Regions from separate parts of the Streptomyces sp. NPDC057617 genome, predicted to be linked through region 1. Evidence: riboswitches for the same ligand, from Rfam matches in the RefSeq annotation. Region 1 holds a riboswitch; each other region holds the start of a gene.
The links. Region 1 has a riboswitch for cobalamin ahead of ACFU9P_RS32130 (cobalamin biosynthesis protein). Riboswitches for the same ligand answer to the same signal wherever they lie in the genome.

Region 1 (7,351 bases):
CGAGGTCCGCGTCCGCCAGCTCCTCGGGCCGGTCCACGAACCGCACGACCACCCCCGGTTCCGCCGCCAGCGCGTCCACATCGGTGAAGTTGGACATCAGCGGTACGGCGCAGACCGCGACCCGCAGTACTTCCTCGCCGTACGGTCGCGCCGCCGGTGCCCCGCGCACGGCGCCGTTCCGGGAGACCCGCAGCCCGTCCTCCTCGTCGATGCCGAGGCCGTGCCGCCAGGGCAGCACCCCCAGCGTGGCGCGTCCGGTCAGACCGCGGAGCATCTCAAGGCCCGGCTCCAGCAGCGACACATCGCCCCGGAACTTGTTCACCAGATATCCCGCGACCAGCGCTTGGTCCTCCGGGCTCAGCAGTGCGGTCGTACCGAAGAACGAGGCGAAGACCCCGCCCCGGTCGATGTCGCCGACCACCATCACCGGCAGCCGCGCGGCCCGTGCGATGCCCATGTTCACAATGTCCGTACGGCGCAGATTGATCTCGGCGGGGCTGCCGGCGCCCTCGCAGATCACCGCGTCATGGGTGGCGCGCAGCTCCTCCAGGCACTCCAGGACGGGCCCGAGCAGGGCTTCCCGGCGCCCGCCGCGCAGTGCTGTGCCGGCCTGCGCTTCGCCGTTCGTCCCGGTTGTCCCGGGTGTTCCGAGTGTCCCGGCCGTACCGAAGAAACCCTTGGCGCTCAGCTCGCCCACCGGCCGCCCCATCAGCACCACTTGGCTGCTGCGGTCGCCACCGGGCTTCAGCAGTACGGGATTCATCAGCGCGGTCGGCTCCACCCGGGCCGCCTGCGCCTGCATCGCCTGCGCCCGCCCGATCTCCGCGCCCTCGCGCGTCACAAAGGAATTGAGCGACATGTTCTGCCCTTTGAAGGGCGCGACCTTCACCCCCCGGCGTACCAGCCACCGGCAGATCCCCGCCGTGACGACGCTCTTGCCCGCGTCCGAGGTGGTCCCGGCCACCAGCAGGCCACCGCCGAGCCCGCCCCGGCTCATCCGCGCCCCCATTGGTCGGCCGAGCCGATGGCCGTACGGTCTGCCGCGCCGTGTGTGGAGGCGGAGACGGAAGCGGTACGACGTATCGCGCCGTACGCGAACCGCCCCGCGATACAGGCCGCAAGGGCCAGCCCGCTCACCCGGCGCGACAGCCGTACCGCCCGCTCGATGTCGGTCGTCTTCACGGGCCGCCCCTCGCCGTTCAGCACGGGCCGGTGCTCCACCCGCCCGCCGTACGCCAGCGTCCCGCCGAGCCGTACGCCCAGCGCACCGGCGAACGACGCCTCCACCGGGCCCGCGTTGGGGCTCGGATGCTTCCGCGCGTCCCGCCGCACCGCCCGCAGTGCCCCGCGCGGATCGTCACCGGACACGACGGCCAGCGCGGCCGTCAGCCGGGCCCCGGGCCAGCCCGCCAGATCGTCGAGCCGGGCCGAAGCCCACCCGAACCTGCGATACGTGGCCGACTTGTGACCCACCATCGCGTCCAGGGTGTTCACGGCACGGAACCCCACGAGCCCCGGCACCCCCGCGACCGCACCCCACAGCAGCGCGCCCACAACGGCGTCCGAGGTGTTCTCGGCGACGGACTCCACGACGGCGCGGGCCAGCTCAGGACCGCTCAGGCTCTGCGGATCGCGCCCGCACAGATGCGGCAGCCGCTCCCTGGCCAGCTCGATGTCCCCGGCGTCGAGTGCCGCGCCGATGGCACGCGCCTCCCGGCCCAGGGACGTACCCCCGACCACGGACCAGGTGGCCACGGCGGTCAGCGCGACGGACGCGATACGGCCTGTCCTCGCGCCGCCCGTGCCCTCGGCGGCCCGGGTGGCGAGGAGCGCGAGGCCGACGGCGCCTCCGGCGCACACCAGGGTGTGCAGCGCGCCCCAGCCGCGGTGGTCGTGCCACAGCGCACGCTCGACGGCCCCCGCCGCCCGGCCGAACGCGGCCACCGGATGGCCACGTTGCGGATCGGCGAACAGCCGGTCGCCCAGAAGGCCGGCGGTGGCGCCGTACGCGAAGACCCGCTCGGCGGCCGAACCGCCACCGCGCACGGCGGACGAACCGCTGCCAGGCATGGCGACTTGTCCTCACTCAGGGTCCGCGCCCCGGCTCGACGTGGTGCGGCGGCGAGAGTTCCTGGCTCCTGGGACAGGGCTCCCAGTGACAGTGGCGGGACCGCGCCGGATTCGCACCGGCTTCCTCTTCTGCCGCCGTAAATGGCCCCGGCAGTCCACCACGCTGCGCAAACACCCGTCAACTCATCCTTGACCTGCGACGGGACAGTGTGCGGAGCCCCACACCGGCCGTGGTCCCGGTGGGAACGGCCCCGGAGCGGATCGGACGACGGTCAGGCGACGATCAGCCGGATCCCGTACGCCACGGCCGCCACACAGAGCGCGAAGCAGGCATACGCGCCCGCCCGCGCCAGCCCCGCCGTACCGGCTCCGCCCCGCCCGGTGGTGGCGGTGGCGGACTCGTACTTGGCGAGCCCCACCACGCCCAGGGTGAACAGGCCCACGAGCCCGACGGTCGCCGCCAGACTGACCCCGAAGACGGAACCGAGCGCCGCCCAGTCGATCTTTATGTCCATCTCGCTTTCCTTCCCTACGCCGTGGCGGTGGTCAGACCCGGGCGGTGCGCGCCGGTTCGCCCGTGCTGCCCGGAGGCGCCGGGATGGTGGTCGACAGGTCCCCCGGGGCTGCGGGCGAGGTGACGGCCGGGGCGGTCATGACACCCAGCTCCCCGGCCGCGGTCTCGTTGACATTGGTGTGGTCGACCGGGCGGCGGCGCGCGGCGAGCCAGATCGCGCCCGACAGCACGACCAGCGACGCGGCGACGACCGAGACACCCCAACTGCCCTGCCCGGTCAGGAACTCCGCGCCCGCGGCGACCAGCCCTGCGGCGGGCAGCGTCAGTCCCCAGGCCGCGAACATCCGGCCCGCGGTGGACCAGCGGACCGTACCGCCCCGGCGCCCGAGCCCTGCACCCATCACCGCGCCCGAGCAGGACTGCGTGGTGGAGAGCGAGAAGCCCAGATGCGAGGAGGCCAGGATGACGGTCGCGGCACTGGTCTGGGCGGCGAAGCCCTGCTGCGGCCGGAGATCGGTCAGGCCGGTGCCCATGGTGCGGATGATGCGCCAGCCCCCGAGATACGTGCCGAGCGCGATCGCCGTACCGGCGGAGACGATCACCCACAGCGGCGGATTGGAACCGGGGGCGAGGACGCCGCCGGTGACCAGCGCCAGCGTGATGACCCCCATGGTCTTCTGTGCGTCATTGGTGCCATGGGCGAGGGAGACCAGCCCGGCCGAGGCGATCTGTCCGGCGCGATAGCCCTTGGCGGTGGCCCGGTCGTCGGTGCGGCGGCCGATCCGGTACGTCAGCCTCGTGGCGAGCAGGGCCGCCAGACCCGCGACAACGGGCGCGGCCAGCGCGGGAATCAGCACCTTGGTGACGACGACACCGCCATTGACCCCGGAGGTGCCGACCGACATCAGGGTCGCGCCGATCAGTCCGCCGAACAGCGCGTGCGACGAACTCGACGGCAGCCCGAGCAGCCAGGTGAGCAGGTTCCAGAGGATGGCGCCGACCAGCGCCGCGAAGATCACCTCGGTCCTGATGCCGTTCTCGTTGATGAGCCCGCCGGAGATCGTCCTGGCCACCTCCACGGAGAGGAACGCGCCGACCAGGTTCAGCACGGCCGACATGGCCACCGCGGTCCGGGGTTTCATCGCGCCGGTCGAGATGGTCGTCGCCATCGCGTTGGCGGTGTCATGGAAACCGTTGGTGAAATCGAACACGAGCGCCGTCACGATCACGATCCCGAGCAGCAGTGTGATGTGTTCCATGTACCCAGTACCCAGGCAATCGTGTGGGGTCGGTGGCCTCGGTGAACGTAGGGAGTCAGGGTGAACGGAAGATGAACTCCGGGCGCCTTTACGGTGTCCCGAATCGGCGCCGTGTGCCTCCGTTCGAGTGTCCCGGAGATCGGTGCGCGCCCGGGCCGGCGCTGCTGGCAGGATCGCCGTATGACCGATCAGCAGACACAGGACGCGATCGCGCGCGCATGGCGGGATCTGGTGGACACCGCCCGCAGAACGGCCGCGGAGGGACTGGTCGTCGGCACCTCGGGCAATGTGTCCGTACGGGTCGGGGAACTGATCCTGGTCACGCCCAGCGGAGTCCCGTACGAGCGGCTCGGCCCCGGGGACGCCGTCGGGGTCGATACGGACGGCCGCCAGGTCCTCGGCGAGTTCACCCCGACGAGTGAGCTGCCCCTGCACCTCGCGGTTTACCGCAGCACCTCCGCGCAGGCCGTGGTCCACACCCACGCGGTGCACGCCACCGCCGTCTCCACTCTCGTGTCCGAACTGCCGCTGATCCACTACATGTCGGCGGCGCTGGGCGGCCCTGTCCGGGTCGCTCCCTACGCCCTGTACGGCACGGACGAACTGGCCGCGGGGATGCTCGACGCCCTGCGCGGGCGCAGCGCCTGTCTGCTCCAGAACCATGGCACGGTCACCTACGGCGCCACCCTCGCCCAGGCCTACGACCGCACCGCCCAGCTCGAATGGATGGCGCGTCTCTGGCTCACCGCCAGCTCGCTGCCCGGCCGCACGCCGTCCCTGCTGTCCGAGGACCAGCTCGGCGAGGTGGGCGAGAAACTGAAGGGCTACGGCCAGAAGCCCTGACCCGGTCCCGCGCGCGTGCCGGCCCGAGCAGGACCGGGGCGGTCGCGGGCGTGCCCCGGACCCGGGTGAGCGTGCCCCGGACCCGGGTGAGCGCGCCCCGCGCTTCCACCGCCCCGCTCCCGTACCCCCGCACCCCGACGGACGCGCCCGGTGGCCGGGGCGGGCGGGGGTGACGACACTGGGACCGTGCGCCCGGCTACAGCGACGGCAGCGGCCGTCTCCACCGTGATCGGCGTCGGCGCGGCAGCGGTCGCGGCCGGCCGGCTCGCCGGTGACGCCGCGCTCAAGGCCTCGCCCGGGCGTCCCCTGCCCGGCGACCCGCGCCTGACCGTGCATGCCACGGCCGCCGGGCAGATCACCCTCACCCGCTGCCTCGCCTCCCTGCGCCCCGGTGTGTACGGCATCGAGGGCCGGGGCCTGCACGCCGTCGTGGGACCGGTCCTGGAGGGCGTCCCGCACGCGGCCGACACCGTCGTACGGAGACTGGAGCGCGTCGGCCACGGCACCCTCGTCCCCGGCTCGCGCGTCCGGATGACCCCGCAGGTCCACACCGGCGACCCCACCACCGCCCTCGGCCTCGACTTCCGGGACGAGCGGATCCCGGGCGAACTGGGCTTCCTGCCCGCCTGGTTCGTACCCGGAGCGCGCGACACCTGGCTGATCACCGTGCACGGCCTGGGCACCACCCGCGAGCACCCGCTGAACGTGATGGAACTGCTGGCCGGGCTCCAGGTCCCCGTCCTCGACATCACCTACCGAGGCGACCCCGGCGCTCCCCGCTCCCCGGACGGCCTCGGGCATCTCGGCGACTCCGAGTGGCGCGACCTCGACGCGGCGATCCGCTACGCAGTCCGTTACGGCGCGGAGCGGCTCATCCTGTACGGCTGGTCCACCGGCGCCGCGATGGCCCTGCACGCCGCCGCCAACTCCGCGCACAACGAGCGGATCTCCGGGCTCGTGCTCGACTCGCCCGTACTGGACTGGGAGGCCACCCTGCGGGCCCTGGCCACCGCCCGCCGCACCCCCAACCCGCTGCTGCCCCTCGCCGTCAGAGCGGCCCAGGGCAGGACCGGACTCCACGGCGACCGGCTGCTCCAGGCCGCCGACCCCCGCCAGCTCCATGTCCCGACACTGATCATCCACGGCCCCGACGACACCCTCGCCTCCTGGGACCCCTCCCGTGAACTCGCCGCCCTGCGCCCCGGACTGATCGGTCTGCACGCTGTGGCGCACGCTCCGCACGCGGCGATGTGGAATGCGGATCCGACCGGTTACGAGGAGGCCCTCCGCCGCTTTCTCGTGCCCCTCATGTAGCCGCCCAACAGGCCTCTTGCGTCCCTTCCGTGCCCACCCGAGGCACCTGCGTAAGAGGCCCCCGAGCCGATCCGGTACCGACAGGACAGGTTCCGTTTGGGCTTTCGGGCGGTCACCGGGAAGACTGCTCCCGTGACGTCCCGAAAGCCTGATGAGCAATTGGCGCGCAACTCCAGACTCCGACTGGTCCGCCCCCGGCCGTTGACCACGGCTCGACGGGCCGTGAGCGACGGACGCAATCGTCCGGTCCCCCGGCCGCCCGAGGGCACTCCGCCCGGGGCGGAGCTGGCCCGCCAGGCGAGGGAGGTCCTCGCCGACGCGGTACGGATCGCCCGCTGGGCGGCCGTCGGCCGCGGCCCCGGCACCGGACCCTTCGACGCGGCTGCCCAGGAACGGGCCGCGGCCGCGCTGGAGCTGACCCCGGACCAGGTGCGCGCGGGCTGGGACCGCGCCCGGCTGGCCGGACTCGTCGAGCTGCACGGCGGCACCGTACGGCCCGGCTGGCGGCTCCAGGCCTGGGACCGCGACGACAGCGCCGTCCAGCGCGGCTGGGTGGCCCTCCTCGACGCCTGGTCGCTCGTCCACCCGGCCCCGGACGGTGTCGCCGCCTCCACGGTCGCCGAGGTCGTCGAAGCCGTCCCCCAGGTGCTGTCCCTGCTCCAGCTCTCGAACGGGCCCGTGCTCGTGCCGGCCCTGCTCGACCTGCTGCGCCAGCGTGTCGCGGAACTCCACGAGGAGCGCTGCGAGGTGCCGTACGAGCCGCAGCCCGACCCGGCGGAGCCGGCCCCCGGCCCGCCGGACGAGAGCCTTCTTCCGCCGCTCCTCGACTGGGCCCTGGAGGGCCTGGCCGCCGTCGGCGCGCTGACCCTGGGGGAGGGGCAGGCCACGCTCACCCCGCTCGGCAGCTGGGCGGTGTGGGTCAAGCTGGAGCAGATCTGTGTGGCTGCTCAGAGTCCGGCGGGGAATATCGAGCAGTCCGCCCAGCACATGCTGCGGGGCTGTGCCCGGCTCACGCCGGGGCCTGCCCGTGCCGAGTACCGTGCGTGGCTCGCCGCCCGTACGGTCGGCAGTGCCGTCACCGAGCTCCTCGCCGTCGCGCGCGGTGAGGACGCGCTGCTGCGGGGGCTGGCCTTCGAGGCGCTGCGTGTCGTCGGCGCGCCCGCCGAGGCCGGCGTGCGCACCGCGGCCCGGGAGCCCTCGCTGCGGCCTTATGCCCTGCTCTGGCTGGCGGAGTACGAGGGCGCCGACCCCGAGGACGCTGCCGATGTCCTGACCCGTGAGGAGTCGACGTGGCTGTGGGTGGACACCGCGGCGGCCGTGGCCGATCACGGTGAGAGCGATCTGCTGGTCC
Region 2 (7,351 bases), on a different contig from region 1:
GCGCCGGAGACACGCTGGGGACGGCCTGGAGAAGACCTGGAGACGGCCCCGGCCCCCCGCCCGGATCGGGCGGGGGGCCGGGTGTGCGGTCCGGTACGGCGGGTACGGGGCGGGGGTACGGGCATGGCGCCGGGCCATGAGACCCGCCCGGGGTGTTCCGGCCATGAGCGCCGGGGACCCGGGCCCGGGGGCCGTCGGTACGCGCGCCAGGCGCTACGCGCTACGGAGCTACGCCGCTACGCCCAGAGCTGGCCGTGCAGCGTCTCGATGGCCTCTTCCGTGGTGGCCGCCGTGTAGACGCCCGTGGACAGATATTTCCAGCCGCCGTCCGCGACGACGAAGACGATGTCCCCGCTCTCGCCAGCCTTGACCGCCTTGCGGCCGACACCGATCGCGGCGTGCAGCGCGGCGCCGGTCGAGACGCCCGCGAAGATGCCCTCCTGCTGGAGCAGTTCACGGGTACGGGCGACCGCGTCGGCCGAGCCGACGGAGAAGCGGGTGGTGAGGACGGACGCGTCGTACAGCTCGGGCACGAAGCCCTCGTCGAGGTTGCGCAGCCCGTACACGAGGTCGTCGTAGCGCGGCTCCGCGGCGACGATCTTGATGTCGGGCTTCTGCTCGCGCAGGAACCGTCCGACGCCCATCAGCGTGCCGGTCGTGCCGAGCCCCGCCACGAAGTGTGTGACGGACGGCAGGTCGGCGAGGATCTCGGGGCCGGTGGTGGCGTAGTGCGCGCCCGCGTTGTCGGGGTTGCCGTACTGGTAGAGCATCACCCAGTCCGGGTTCTCGGCCGCCAGTTCCTTGGCCACCCGTACCGCCGTGTTGGAGCCGCCCGCCGCCGGGGACGAGATGATCTCCGCGCCCCACATCGTCAGCAGGTCGCGCCGCTCCTGGGAGGTGTTCTCCGGCATGACGCAGACGATGCGGTAGCCCTTGAGGCGGGCCGCCATGGCGAGCGAGATACCGGTGTTGCCGCTGGTGGGTTCCAGGATGGTGCAGCCCGGGGTGAGCCGCCCGTCCTTCTCGGCCTGCTCGACCATGTGCAGGGCGGGCCGGTCCTTGACGGAGCCGGTGGGGTTGCGGTCCTCCAGCTTGGCCCAGATCCGTACGTCGTCCGACGGGGACAGCCTGGGAAGCCGTACCAGGGGCGTGTTGCCGACCGCCACCAGCGGGGAGTCGTACCGCATCAGGCCGGGTTCGATTCGAGCGCCCCGCCGGCCACCGCCGGGAGGATGGTGACACTGTCGCCGTCCGCGAGCTTGGTGGCGACTCCGTCGAGGAAGCGGACGTCCTCGTCGTTGAGGTAGACGTTGACGAACCGGCGGAGCTGGTCGCCCGCGGCGGGGTCGATGAGCCGCTCCCGGATTCCGGCGTGCCGGGTTTCGAGGTCGGTGAACAGCTCGGAGAGCGTGTCGCCGGTGCCCTCGACGGCCTTCGCGCCGTCGGTGTAGGTGCGGAGGATGGTCGGGATGCGGACCTCGATGGCCATGGCGTGGGCTCCTGTCGGGAGATGGCGTGGCGGGCGCGCGGCTCGGGCCCCCGCGCGAGGGGGTGAAGCGGTACGGACGGGTACGGCGGGCGGCGCTCGCGGCCGTCGCTCAGCCTGCGCGGCCGGCGGGGAGGACCGCGCCGCCGGGACAGATGGCGCTGGCGAGGCGGCACAGGTCGACGTGCAGCCGCGCCACGAGCAGCGGGGTGCTCGGCGTCTTGTCGCTCACGTCAGGGAAAACCATGGGTTCATCGTATCGATTCCCGGTCCGCGGCCCGGCATGTGATCTCGTATGGCGGACCGTGGACGTTCGTCACGTGGACGTCACGTGGACGGCCACGTGCTGCGGGGTCGGGTAGGTGCCGGGAGCTACGGGCCGGAGGCCACGTCTCGGGAGCTACGGGACGTAGACGATGGTGGGGGCGCCGGTGACCGGGTGCGTGCTGATCTCGGCCGTCACTCCGTACACCTCCGCGAGCAGCTCGGGGGTCAGCACGGCGCCCGGCGGGCCCGAGGCCACGATCCGGCCGGCCTGGAGGACATGGATGCGGTCGCAGTAGTAGGCGGCCAGATTCAGATCGTGCAGGGCGAGCAGATTGGTGGTGCCCGAGCGGCTGATCAGGGTGAGGACATCGAGCTGGTGGCGGATGTCCAGGTGGTTGGTCGGTTCGTCGAGTACGAGCAGGGCCGGCCGCTGCACCAGGGCGCGGGCGATGAGCGCGCGCTGCCGCTCGCCGCCGGAGAGGGACGGGAAGGCCCGGTCGGCGAGCGGGGCGCTGCCGACCCGGTCGAGGGCGGCGGTGACGAGTGTGGTGTCGGCGGCGGTGTCGGCCTCCCAGAAGCGCTTGTGGGGCGAGCGGCCCATGGCGACGACTTCGCGGACGGTCAGCTCGAAGTCGACCCCGCCGTCCTGCGGGACCGCGGCGACACGGCGGGCGCGGGCCTTGGGGGCCATGGTGTGCAGGTCATCGCCGTCGAGGAGGGCGCGTCCGGCCGTGGGGCGGAGCGTTCCGTACACGCAGCGGAGCAGGGTGGTCTTGCCGCTGCCGTTGGGGCCGACGAGTCCGACGGTCTCGCCGGGGGCGGCGGTCAGTTCGGCACGGTCGACGAGGAGGCGGCCGTCGGTCTCGTACGAGAGGGCTTCGACGCGCAGCTCGGCGGCGGCTGGTTGCTCTCCGGTGCGGGTGCTCGTACGGCCGCTCGTAGGCCTGCTCGTACGGTTGCTCTCGTTGCTCACTCCGGGGCTCCTTCCGGGCGGCGGCGCATCAGCCACAGGAACACCGGACCGCCGATGAGCGCGGTCAGGACGCCGACCGGGATGTCCTGGGGCGCGGCGACGGTACGGGCCGCGAGGTCGGCGACGACCAGCGCGACCGCCCCGGCCAGCGCGGCGACCGGCAGCAGCGCCCGGTGCCCGGCGCCGACGGCCATCCGCGCGGCGTGCGGCACCAGCAGCCCGATGAAGCCGACCGCGCCGCTCGCGGCGACCATCACGGCGGTGACCAGGGAGGCGAGTACGAAGACCGCGGCCCGGAAGCGCGAGGTGTCGAGCCCTAGGACGGTCGCGCCCTCCTCCCCCGCCAGCAGCAGATCGAGCGGCCTGGCCAGTGCCATGAGCAGGGCGGTGCCCGCGACGAGCGCGACGGCGGGCGGTACGAGCGTGGCCCAGCGGGCGCTGCCGAGGCCGCCCAGCGACCAGTAGAGGGCCTCCTGGAAGTGCTCGGGCCTGGCGGAGACGACCAGGATCAGGGTGGTGAGCGCGGAGAGGATGTACGAGACGGCCACCCCGGCGAGGACGAGCCCGCCCCCGCTCATCGTGGAGCCGCGCCGGGCCAGCCCGTACACCAGCGCCAGCGCGAGCAGCGACCCGGCGAAGGCGGCGGCGGGCATCGCGACGGTGGTGGTCACCCCGCCGCCGATGCCGAGCACGAGGACCAGCACGGCACCGGTGGAGGCGCCGGAGGAGATCCCGAGCAGGAAGGGGTCGGCGAGCCGGTTCCGTACGAGCGCCTGGAGAACGGTCCCGACGACGGCCAGCCCGCCCCCGACGACGGCCCCCAGCAGCACTCTCGGCAGCCGCACATCGAGCACGATGGTCCGGAACGGGCCGGGCTCCGCGCGCCCGGTGAGGACCGCGACGACCTGCCCGGGCGGAATCCACACGGAGCCGAGGGCGAGCGCGGCGACGACGGCGGCGCAGAGCGCGACGGCGAGGCAGCCGAGAACCAGGGGCAGGCGAAGCCGCCGGGCCCCGGGCTGCGGCCGGGCGGGGGCCGGGGGCGTGGGCGAAGCCTCCGAGCCGGTTCCGGCGGAGCTCCGGGGAGCGCCTGCGGCGGGCTTCTCCCCCACCCCGCCCCTTCCCGAAACCGGGGCTTCGCCCCGGACCCCGGTGTCCTCAAACGCCGGACGGGCTGGTTTTGCCGCGGTGTCCTCGAATGCCGGACCGGCTGGTTTCGCCGCCGGCGAAGGCTCGGGATCGCTGGGCATCGGACGTTACTTCGTCCGCGCCGGGTGGAGTTGGGTTGCCAGGCGTTCGATTGCGCCCGGCGCTCGTACGCCCAGGACCACGTCCGACAGCGGCATCACCGCGAAGCTGCGGTTCTTGATGGCCGGGATGTCCTTCAGGGCCGGGTCGTCGAGGAGGCGCTTCTCCTTCTGGGCGACCGTCGTCGAGCCGTAGTCGTAGATGACGACGGTCTCGGGGCGGCGGGCCACGACCTGTTCCCAGGTCGCGTCGCCGAAGGACTTGTCGAGGTCGGCGAAGACATTGCGGCCGCCGGCCAGCCGTATCAGCTCGTTGCCGATGCCCTTGCCGCCCGCGGTGAACGCGGTGCGGTCGCCGCTGTCGTACACGAAGACCGGCACGGGCCTGACGCCCTTCAGTCCGCCCGCGGTGGACGCGACCGTGGCGCGCGCGTCCGCGATCCAGCGCTTCGCGCGCTCCGGGACGCCGAAAGTACGGCCGGTCTCCTCGACCTCGCGGTAGACGTCCTCCATCGAGGTCCGGCCGTCCGTGCAGTTCTCCAGGTTGAGCCGGGTGTTGATACCGGCCGCCTTGAGGTCGTCGCGGCTACGGCCGTCCTTCGCGTCGAAGGCGCTCGCGTACCCGCCGTACACGAAGTCGGGTGCGGCAGCGAGGAGTTTCTCCTTGGAGGGATACTCCTCGGCGAGGACCGGCACGCTCTTGTACGCCTTCTCGTACGCGGGCAGGATCCGGTCGTCCAGCCAGGCGGTGCCGACCAGGGACTTCTCCAGACCGAGCGCGAGCATGATCTCGGTGACGTGCTGGTTCATGGTGACCACGCGCTTCGGCGGCGCCTGATACGTGGTCGTCACCCCGCAGTTGGTGACGGTGTACGGGAAGCCGGGCGCGGCGGGCTTCCCCTGCGTGGACCCGTCGGCGGTGGGGCCGCCGCAGGCCGTGAGCGGCAGCAGGGCCAGTGCGACGGATACGGCTGGTACGACGGCGGGCGCGAACGCGCGGCGGCGCCGGGGCACGGCAGACACGACAGGGCCTCCTCCGGGGGATTTCCGCGTCCCCTGGCTGGTGGGAGAAAGGCGGCAGGTCAGTTCCTGGCTGCCAAGCGGAGCTTGGTCACAGTGGCGGGACCGCGCCGGTTTCGCACCGGCTTCCTGGGTCCTGCCGCCTAAGTTTCTGCGTCGAGTCTCTCAGACGATCTCGACGGGCTCCTCGGTGACCTCGCCGTCCACGATCCGGTACGAGCGGAACTGGAAGGGGCCTTCGCCGTCGGTGTCCGCGGTGGAGACCAGCACATAGTGGGCGCCGGGCTCATTGGCGTAGGTGATGTCCGTACGGGACGGATAGGCCTCGGTCGCGGTGTGGGAGTGGTAAATGATCACCGGCTCCTCGTCGCGGTCGTCCATCTCCCGGTAGAGCTTGAGCAGATCGGCCGAGTCGAACTCGTAGAAGGTGGGCGAGCGCGCGGCGTTGAGCATGGGGATGAACCGCTCGGCCCGGTCGCTGCCCGCGGGGCCCGCGACGACACCGCAGGCCTCGTCGGGGTGGTCGGCTCGCGCGTGCGCGACGATCTGGTCGTGCAGGGCCTGGGTGATGGTGAGCATGCAGAGAATATAAACGGGGCGATGGGGTGCGGGCGGGCCCTGGTACGCGTGCGTGGGCCGGCCCCGGTACGACGGAGCCGGCCCACGCGGTGTCCTCAATCGCCGGACGGGCTGGATTTACCGGACGGGCTGGTCTCAATCGCCGGACGGGCTGGTTTTGCCGGCTGCACTGACCTTCAGCACAGCAGCCGGGTCGCGCCGCTTCAGCGTCTGCCAGCCGACTGCCAGCCCCACCGCCCACACGGCCGCCACATACAGACAGATCCGCGCGTCCTTGTCGTACGCGATCAGACAGGTCACCAGCGCCAGGAAGGCCAGCGCGACCCAACTGAACAGCGCGCCGCCGGGGGCGGGGAACGACGAGGCGGGCAGCCTCCCGGCCTCCACGGCGCGGCGGTAGCGGATATGGCTGATCAGGATCATCATCCAGGTCCAGATGCCGGCCGCGGTGGCCACCGAGGTCACATAGCCGAACGCCTTCTCCGGGACGACGTAGTTGAGGACCACGCCGATCCCCATCAGTACGACGGAGACGGTGATGGCGAGGGCGGGCGTCTTGCGGGAGTTGAGCCTGCCGAAGGCCTTGGGCGCCTCGCTGTTGGCGGCGAGGTCGCGCAGCATCCGGCCGGTCGAGTACATCCCGGAGTTGCAGGAGGAGAGCGCGGCGGTCAGGACGACGAAGTTGACGATGCCGGCCGCGAGGGGGATGCCCATCGTCTCGAAGGCGTGCACGAAGGGGCTGTTGCCCGCCGAGAACTCGGTCCATTTGACGACCGCGAGGATCACGGAGAGCGCACCGACGTAGAAGACGATGATGCGCCAGGGCAGCGTGTTGATGGCCTTGGGGAGGGTCTTCTCGGGGTTCTCGGACTCGCCCGCGGTGACCCCGACCAGCTCGACGGCGAGATAGGCGAACATGACGCCCTGAAGGGTCATCAGGCTGGAGCCGATGCCGTTCGGGAAGATCCCGTCGTGCGCCCAGAGGTTGGACGCGGAAGCGGTCTCGCCGGCGTCGGAGAAGCCCAGTGTCAGCACGCCCAGACCGATGACGATCATGCCGATGATCGCGGTGACCTTGATCATCGAGAACCAGAACTCGACCTCGCCGAAGATCTTCACCGAGATCAGATTGACCCCGAAGAGCACCACCAGGAACACCAGCGCGCTGACCCACTGCGGGATCTGCGGGAACCAGAAGTGGATGTAGATGGCGGCGGCGGTCAGTTCGGCCATCCCCGTGACGACCCACATCAGCCAGTACGTCCAGCCGGTGGCGAAGCCGAAGAACGGGCCGAGGAACTCTCTGGCGTACTCGGCGAAGGAGCCCGAGACCGGCCGGTAGAGGAGCAGTTCGCCGAGCGCCCGCATGATGAAGAAGATCACCACACCCGCGAGGGCGTACATCAGGATGATGCTGGGGCCCGCCTTGGCGATATTGGCTCCGGCGCCCATGAAGAGGCCGACCCCGATGGCGCCGCCGATGGCGATCATCTGGACCTGACGGCTGCCGAGTCCCCGTTCGTAGCCCTCTTCGGGCGCTCCGGCGGGCCTGTCCCCGGAGGGGCCGCCTCCGGCCGGGTCCGCCGTGGCGGTGCGGTCGCCGCCGGGTCCCGTACCGCCGTGTTCGCCGCCGTATTCCTTGTCGACCTGCGCAGAGGTCATGGTCGTGCGCCTTTCTCCATACCGGTCCGCGCCGCACGCGGCCACGGGACCGGTTCGTGATCCCCCCGGATGACGGATGGAGTGCCGCCGGCGGTCGGCCGGCGGAGAACACCCCCG
Region 3 (7,351 bases), on a different contig from region 1:
CGAGCGTCGCCTTGAGCGCGGTGGGCGACCGGGTCAGGATCGTCTCGGCGGCCTCCTTCGCCGCGGGCAGACCGGTGGCGAGCAGCCGCTCGACGATCTCCTCGACCGTGCCGGCCGCGTAGCAGGGGTCGATCCACTCACGGTCCGCGGCGAGTTGGCCCTCGGGCGCGGCCGTCCCGTACCCCCGTACCGTTTCGGTGACGTGCGCCGCCTCGCGTACGTCGGGGCCGGCGAGGGCGGTCCGTACGGCGTCCAGCCGCTCCGAGGGTACGAAGTGATCCGCGAGGCCGCAGAGCAGTGCGTCGGCCGCGCCCACCGCCCGCCCTGTGAGGGCGAGATGGGTGCCCAACTCGCCCGGCGCGCGCGAGAGGAGATACGTGCCACCGACATCGGGGACGAGGCCGATGCCGGTCTCGGGCATGGCGACCGCCGACCGTTCGGTGACGATCCGGACGGTGCCGTGCGCCGACACACCGACGCCGCCGCCCATCACAATGCCGTCCATCAGCGCCACATAGGGCTTGGGGAAGCGGGCGATCCGGGCGTTGAGCCGGTACTCGTCGCGCCAGAAGGCGGGTGAGGCGGCGCCGCCGGTGCGCGCGTCCTCATGGATCGCGCGGATGTCGCCGCCGGCGCACAGCCCGCGCTCGCCGGCGCCCGAGATGATCACCGCCGTCACACTCTCGTCGTCCTCCCACCGGGCGAGCGCCTCGGAGATCCGCAGCACCATGGGGTGGGTGAGGGCGTTGAGCGCGCGGGGCCGGTTGAGCGTGATACGGGCGGTACGGCCCGCCCGGCCGAGCAGTACCGGTTCGTCTTCGTGGACCATGGCGCCAGTATTCAGGACCCACGTTTCGAGCAGGTCGCGTTCCGGACCTATGCTGGACGCGCAGTCGGTTCGCCCTGCCCGCCAGGCAGGCGCGTCGCAAGAGGGAACCCGGTGGGAATCCGGGACTGCCCCGCAGCGGTGAGTGGGAACGACCGCCGTCATACGCACTGGACGCACCGCGTCCGGGAAGCGACGGCCAGTAGGTGCCTTGTCCGCGTACGCACATCGCGTACGGCCACGAGGCGCGCCCGCGAGTCCGAAGACCTGCCACTGCCCGTGTGCGAGGACCGCGCACGGAGATCTCGGTGACCTCGTGGGCGGGTCGGCGGATACGGGCGGGCGCGCGCCACATGGCTGCGTCGCACATGGCGGTACGCAACATGGCTGCGTCGCACATAGCTGCGCGGCACATGGCTGCGCGGCACATGGCTGCACAGCACATAGGTGCACGGCATATATGTGCGCCGCACATGGCAGTGCGGCACATGGTGTGCGGCACCCGCCCCGGCCTCCGTTCCTTCGCTGCACACGAGTTCCGCCGGGATCGTTCCCGTACGACTCGCGAAGGAGAGTCCCGTGACACCCACGTCCGCAGCCGCGGCATCCCGGTCGGACCGGCCGGGTCAGAGGCCCGCGCCCATGCCCAGGTCCACCGTCCATGGCTACCCCCGCCAGGGCGCCGACCGGGAACTGAAGAAGGCGATCGAGGGGTACTGGAAGGGCCGGGTCACCGCGGACGCGCTGCGGGAGACCGCCGCCGGGCTGCGCCGCGACACCTGGCGCGAACTGGCCGGCGCCGGACTCGACGAAGTGCCCACCGGCCACTTCTCGTACTACGACCATGTGCTCGACACCAGCGTCATGGTCGGCGCGGTCCCGGCCAGGCACCGGGCCGCCGTCGAGGCCGACGCGCTCGGCGGCTACTTCGCCATGGCGCGTGGCGCCCAGGACGCCGCGCCGCTGGAGATGACCAAGTGGTTCGACACCAACTACCACTATCTCGTCCCCGAGTTGGGCCCGGACACGGTCTTCAGCGCCGACTCCGCGAAGCAGAGCGGCGAGCTGCGCGAGGCCCTCGCGCTCGGCCACACCGGCGCCCGGCCGGTGCTGCTCGGCCCCGTCACCTATCTGCTGCTCGCCAAGCCCGCGCCCGGGGTGGCCGCCGGATTCGAGCCGCTCACCCTGCTCGACCGGCTGCTTCCGGTGTACGCGGAAGTGCTGGCCGATCTGCGGGCGGCCGGCGCCGAGTGGGCACAGCTCGACGAGCCCGCCCTGGTCCAGGACCGTACGCCCGCCGAACTGGACGCGGTCGCCCGCGCCTACCGCCGCCTCGGCGCGCTGACCGACCGGCCCCGGCTGCTGGTCGCCTCGTACTTCGACCGGCTCGGCGAGGCCCTGCCCGTACTGGCGAAGGCGCCCGTGGAGGGGCTCGCGCTGGACTTCACCGGCCCCGCCGCCGCCAATCTCGCCGATCTCGCGGCGGTCGGCGGACTGCCCGGCAAGCGCCTCGTCGCCGGGGTGGTGGACGGGCGCAATGTGTGGATCAACGATCTCGCGGCCTCGCTGACCACCCTCGCGACCCTGCTCGGTCTCGCCGAGCGGGTCGATGTGTCGACATCCTGCTCGCTGCTCCACGTCCCGCTGGACACCGCAGCCGAGAAGGATCTCGATCCGCTGCTCACCCGCTGGCTGGCCTTCGCCCGCCAGAAGACCGACGAGGTCGTCACCCTCGCCCGCGGTCTCGCACGGGGCACGGACACCGTCGCCGCCCGGCTGGCGGCGAACCGCGCCGATCTGGCGTCCCGGACCTCCTCTGGCGTCACCCACGATCCCGTCGTACGGGCCCGCTGCGCGGCCGTGACGGACGCGGACGCCCGCCGGGAGCAGCCGTACACCGAGCGCGCCGCCGCGCAGCACGAGCGGCTCGGACTGCCGCCACTGCCGACGACGACCGTCGGATCGTTCCCGCAGACCGCCGAGTTGCGCACCGCCCGCGCCGAACTGCGGGCGGGGCGGCGGGACATGGCTCACTACGACGAGCGCGTCCGGGCCGAGATCCGCGAGGTGATCGCCTTCCAGGAGAAGTCCGGCATCGATGTCCTGGTGCACGGCGAGCCCGAACGCGACGACATGGTGCGGTACTTCGCCGAGCGCCTCACCGGATTCCTGGTCACCCGGCACGGCTGGGTCCAGTCGTACGGCACCCGCTATGTCCGGCCGCCGGTCCTCGCGGGGGATGTCTCCCGGCCCGCCCCGATGACCGTGGACACCATCTCGTACGCACAGTCGCTGACCACCCGGCCCGTCAAGGGAATGCTGACCGGGCCCGTCACCATGCTGGCCTGGTCGTTCGTCCGCGACGACCAGCCGCGCGGCGCGACCGCCCGGCAGGTGGCGCTCGCGCTGCGGGACGAGGTGGCGGATCTGGAGGCGGCGGGTACGGCCGTGATCCAGGTCGACGAACCGGCCCTGCGCGAGACCCTGCCCCTGCGCGCGGCGGACCGGCCGGCGTATCTGGACTGGGCCACCGAGGCGTTCCGGCTGACGACCTCCGGGGTCCGTCCGGACACCCAGATCCATACGCACATGTGCTACGCGGAGTTCGGCGACATCCTCCCGGCGATCGAGGATCTGGACGCCGATGTGATCAGCCTGGAGGCGGCCCGTTCCGGTATGCGGGTCGCCGGCGAACTGGCGGCGGCGGGCTATCCGCGCGAGGCGGGACCCGGGGTGTACGACATCCACTCGCCACGGGTGCCCTCGGCCGAGGAGATGACCGCCCTGCTGGCCGAGGGACTTGAGGCGATCCCGCCGGAGCGGCTGTGGGTCAACCCCGACTGCGGGCTGAAGACCCGGAGCTGGGCGGAGGTACGTACGTCCCTGGAGAACCTGGTCGCCGCGGCCCGGCGCACCCGGGGGCTGGTCTCCTAACCGGCGGTCTCCCGGACGGCTCCTGGCCGGCTCGGCCGCCCCGGGGCCTCAGGCCGGTCTCACCTCGTCCGGTGAGACCGGATCCGGGGCGGTCCGCGCGGCGGCCGCCCCGGTCTTCTCCGATGTACGGCGGGTCAGTCGCCGTACATCGGGGACGGTCAGGACCGCCGCCGTCAGCAGGACGATCAGCGCCGAGCAGCCCCACAGCGCCGTACTCCGTCCGAAGGCGCTCTCCGCCGGGCCCGCGAGCGCCGTGGCCAGCGGAATCATGCCGACCGAGCCCAGCCAGTCGTAGGCGGACACGCGGGACAGCTTGTCCTCCGGGATCTCCTGGTGCAGCGAGGTCATCCACGAGACACCGAAGACCTCGACGGAGACGCCCGTCAGGAACATCACCACCGCCAGCCCCACGACGGGCAGCGGCACCGCGAGCCCGGCCGAGGGCAGGGCCAGCGGGAAGACACCGAGGGTGCCCGCGAGCAGCATCCGGCGCGGGCGCCAGCGCATCATCAGCAGCGCGCCGCCGACCGTACCCGCGCCGAAGGCCGCCAGCGCCAGGCCCCAGGGGCCCGGACCGCCGAGTTCGTCCCGGGCGACCAGCGGCCCGTACACCGCCTCGGCCGCCGAGACCATCGCGTTGACCACCGCGAACTGGACGACGATGCTCCACAGCCAGGGCCGGCCGGTGACCTCCCGCCAGCCGTCCCGCAGATCGGCGAGCATCCCCTCGCCCGGCCCGCGCGGCGGTATATGGCTCACATCGAGGAAGGCGCGCATCGACCCCGCGACCAGGAAGGCGGCGGCGTCGATGGCGAGGACCCAGCCCGGCCCGAACAGCGCGATCAGCGCGCCGCCCAGGGCCGCGCCGCCGATCCCGGCGCCCTGCATCGCCATCCGGTAGAGGGCGAAGGCACGGCCGGCCTGCGCTCCGCTGACGCTGGACATCAGCATGCCCTCGGAGGCCGGGCTGAAGAAGGCGTGGGCGGTGCCGCCCAGCGCGGTCAGCGCCATCATCTGCCACAGCTCCGGCTCGCCCGTGAGGACGAGGACCGCGAAGGACGCCTGCGAAAGGCAGTTGACGGCGTTGGCGGCGACCATCACCCGGTGCCGGGGGAGCCGGTCGGCCAGCGCGCCGCCGATGAGCAGGAAGAGGACGAGCGGGACCGTACGGGCCGCCGCCACCAGCCCCACATCGCCCGCGTCGCCGCCCGACTCCAGCACCGCGAACGCCGCGGCGATCATCGCACCCTGGCTGCCCAGATTGGTGACGATCGCCGCGGCGGTCAGCAGTGTGTAATTGCGGCCGGCCCACTCGGGACGGCGGGCGAGACGGGTGCCACGGGGGCGACGGGGGCTTCTGCCGACGGGAGAGTTCACTCAGGGACTATCGCCGCCCCGGCGCCCGGATGCCAATCGGTTACGGGCCCGGACGCCGGCCGGTCACGAGCGCGGAACGCCGATCGGCTATGACGAGGAGCCCGCCAGCCGTACGGTGCTCAGGATCTGCTTGATCGTCGCGTCCGGCACCTCGTCCGGCACGTCCTTGTTGGCGTACAGCACCCAGGTCGCGAAGTCGCCCTTGGCGTTGGTGAAGGTGAAGGCGATCGACTTGCCGTCGGTGTCGCACTTGTTGGGCTTGGACACCCCCGTGGTGGCGGCCGTCGCGTAGTGCCCCTTGAGCCCGGACTTGGTGGTGTACGGCTGGGCCTCGGTGACCTTGACCTTCTGCTTGACCACGGAATCCGGCTCCTGCTGGGCATAGGCGGCCCAGGCCCAGCTTCCCGCCTCGTTCTTCGCGGCCGACGCGGTGTCCTTGGCGCCCTTGCCGCCCTTGGTGCCGGTGCCCGCGAGGCTGCTGTCCTCCATCCTGCCGTCCTTGTTGGTGTCCTGCGAGCACCACTTGGACTTGTAGAAGGCGGGCGCGGAGAAGGAGAGGACGGGCGAGCCGTCGTTCTTCTTGTGGTCCTCGAAGCCGGATATGACGCCGGTCCCCTCGACCTCCCAGTCGGCCGGGACATCGAACTGCGTCCCGTGCTTGGGGTTGGTCACGACCTTCCAGCCCTCGATCAGCGGCTTGCTCTCGTCACCGGCCCTGGGGTTGCCGGTGGGCGCGTCCTCACTCGGCTCGGTGGGCTCGGGGGCGGACGCCGAGGGCTTGTCGTCGGCGGCCTTGTCGGCCGTACCGCCGTCCTTGTTCATCACGAAGAACGCGGTGCCCGCGGCGGCGACTACCACGACCGCGGCCGCGACGACCGCGACGACGGTCGTCTTCTTCCTGTCCGGCGACGGTCCCGGCGGTCCGGGAGGGCCGGGCTGCCCCTGCTGGCCGTACTGTCCCGGTGCGGCGTACTGCGGCGCGGTCGGCTGCTGGTACGGGTTGGGCTGCTGGTACCCCTGCTGCGGATACCCCGGATCCTGGTACCCCGGCTGCGCGTAGCCGGGCTGTTGAGGCTGCTGGGGCTGGGGCTGCTGATATCCCGGCTGCTGATAGGGATTCGGCTGCTGGTACCCCGGCTGCTGGTACGGATTCGGCTGCTGGTCCTGCGGGTTCTGCTCGCCCCCGGGCGGCTGCTGTCCTGGCCACATGGCGAGTAACCATAGAGGGGTCGCCCCACCGCTGCCACGTCCGGTCCGTCAGGGGACGGCCGGGCTCCGCCGAGCGCCCCGAATTCCCGGTGACCGTCACGGTTACCCCGGAGGACGGTGCGGTGACAGGTGAGATGACAGTCGTACGGACCCTCCGCCCGCACTCCTGACCGGCCTCCGCCACCCGGTAGGCTGCCCGCGGTGCGCCCGCGCGCGCCGGGCAGCCGCCCGTCGATGGTCAGGTTGTACGGAGGGAACCGGCGTTGCACGTCCAGGACTGGCTAGAGACCATCCCCCCGGTGAGCATCTATCTCCTGGTCGGGATAGTGATCGGGCTGGAGAGCCTCGGGATCCCGCTGCCCGGTGAGATCATCCTCGTCAGCTCGGCGCTGCTCGCCTCGCAGCACGGCGACATCAATCCGTACATCCTCGGCGCCTGCGCCACGGCCGGCGCGATCATCGGCGACTCGATCGGCTATGCCATCGGCCGCAGGGGCGGCAGGCCGCTGCTTGCCTGGCTCGCGGTGAAGTTCCCCAAGCACTGCGGTGAACCCCAGGTCGCCCTGGCGGAGCGGTCGTTCGAGAAGTGGGGGATGTGGGCGGTCTTCTTCGGGCGTTTCATCGCCCTGCTCCGTATCTTCGCGGGCCCGCTCGCGGGCGTGCTGCGCATGCCGTACTGGAAGTTCCTGATCGCCAATGTGCTGGGCGGAATCCTCTGGGCGGGCGGCACGACCGCCGTCATCTATACGGTGGGGGTCGTCGCCGAGGCCTGGCTCAAGAGGTTCTCGTGGCTCGGTCTGGTGCTCGCCGTGGTGATCGGGATCGTCTCGACGCTGGTCGTACGGAACCGCGCCAAGAAGGCCGCGGAGGACTCGGCCGTACAGCCGGTCACGGAGTCCGCCGGACAGCCCGAGCCCACAGAACCGGCACGGACAGTGACCAAGCCGGCGGACGAGCCCGGCAGCGTGCCCGCCGCCGACTGACCGGAAACCGCCCCGGCCGACG

Region 2: it holds a riboswitch for cobalamin, as region 1 does, so the genes downstream of both, ACFU9P_RS18060 (ABC transporter substrate-binding protein) here and ACFU9P_RS32130 (cobalamin biosynthesis protein) in region 1, are expected to answer to the same signal.
Region 3: it holds a riboswitch for cobalamin, as region 1 does, so the genes downstream of both, metE (5-methyltetrahydropteroyltriglutamate--homocysteine S-methyltransferase) here and ACFU9P_RS32130 (cobalamin biosynthesis protein) in region 1, are expected to answer to the same signal.

What each region holds. Positions count from the first base shown of each region.
Region 1 is NZ_JBHVGV010000018.1:59,060-66,410, reverse strand. Features, by position in the region: gene ACFU9P_RS32135 (cobyric acid synthase) at 1-997, opposite strand, end outside; gene ACFU9P_RS32130 (cobalamin biosynthesis protein) at 994-2,070, opposite strand; cobalamin riboswitch at 2,103-2,245, opposite strand; gene ACFU9P_RS32125 (hypothetical protein) at 2,343-2,579, opposite strand; gene ACFU9P_RS32120 (anion permease) at 2,617-3,843, opposite strand; gene ACFU9P_RS32115 (class II aldolase/adducin family protein) at 4,024-4,686, shown strand; gene ACFU9P_RS32110 (alpha/beta hydrolase) at 4,873-6,000, shown strand; gene ACFU9P_RS32105 (hypothetical protein) at 6,133-7,351, shown strand, end outside.
Region 2 is NZ_JBHVGV010000006.1:389,394-396,744, forward strand. Features, by position in the region: gene ACFU9P_RS18035 (PLP-dependent cysteine synthase family protein) at 237-1,187, opposite strand; gene ACFU9P_RS18040 (MoaD/ThiS family protein) at 1,187-1,489, opposite strand; gene ACFU9P_RS18045 (putative leader peptide) at 1,599-1,733, opposite strand; gene ACFU9P_RS18050 (ABC transporter ATP-binding protein) at 1,887-2,642, opposite strand; gene ACFU9P_RS18055 (FecCD family ABC transporter permease) at 2,723-3,838, opposite strand; gene ACFU9P_RS18060 (ABC transporter substrate-binding protein) at 3,983-4,987, opposite strand; cobalamin riboswitch at 5,036-5,163, opposite strand; gene ACFU9P_RS18065 (Mov34/MPN/PAD-1 family protein) at 5,159-5,572, opposite strand; gene ACFU9P_RS18070 (amino acid permease) at 5,708-7,234, opposite strand.
Region 3 is NZ_JBHVGV010000009.1:361,982-369,332, reverse strand. Features, by position in the region: gene ACFU9P_RS23835 (enoyl-CoA hydratase/isomerase family protein) at 1-829, opposite strand, end outside; cobalamin riboswitch at 878-1,116, shown strand; gene metE (5-methyltetrahydropteroyltriglutamate--homocysteine S-methyltransferase) at 1,469-3,760, shown strand; gene ACFU9P_RS23825 (MFS transporter) at 3,809-5,137, opposite strand; gene ACFU9P_RS23820 (hypothetical protein) at 5,225-6,346, opposite strand; partial or broken gene ACFU9P_RS23815 (DUF4442 domain-containing protein) at 6,391-6,516, shown strand; gene ACFU9P_RS23810 (DedA family protein) at 6,610-7,329, shown strand.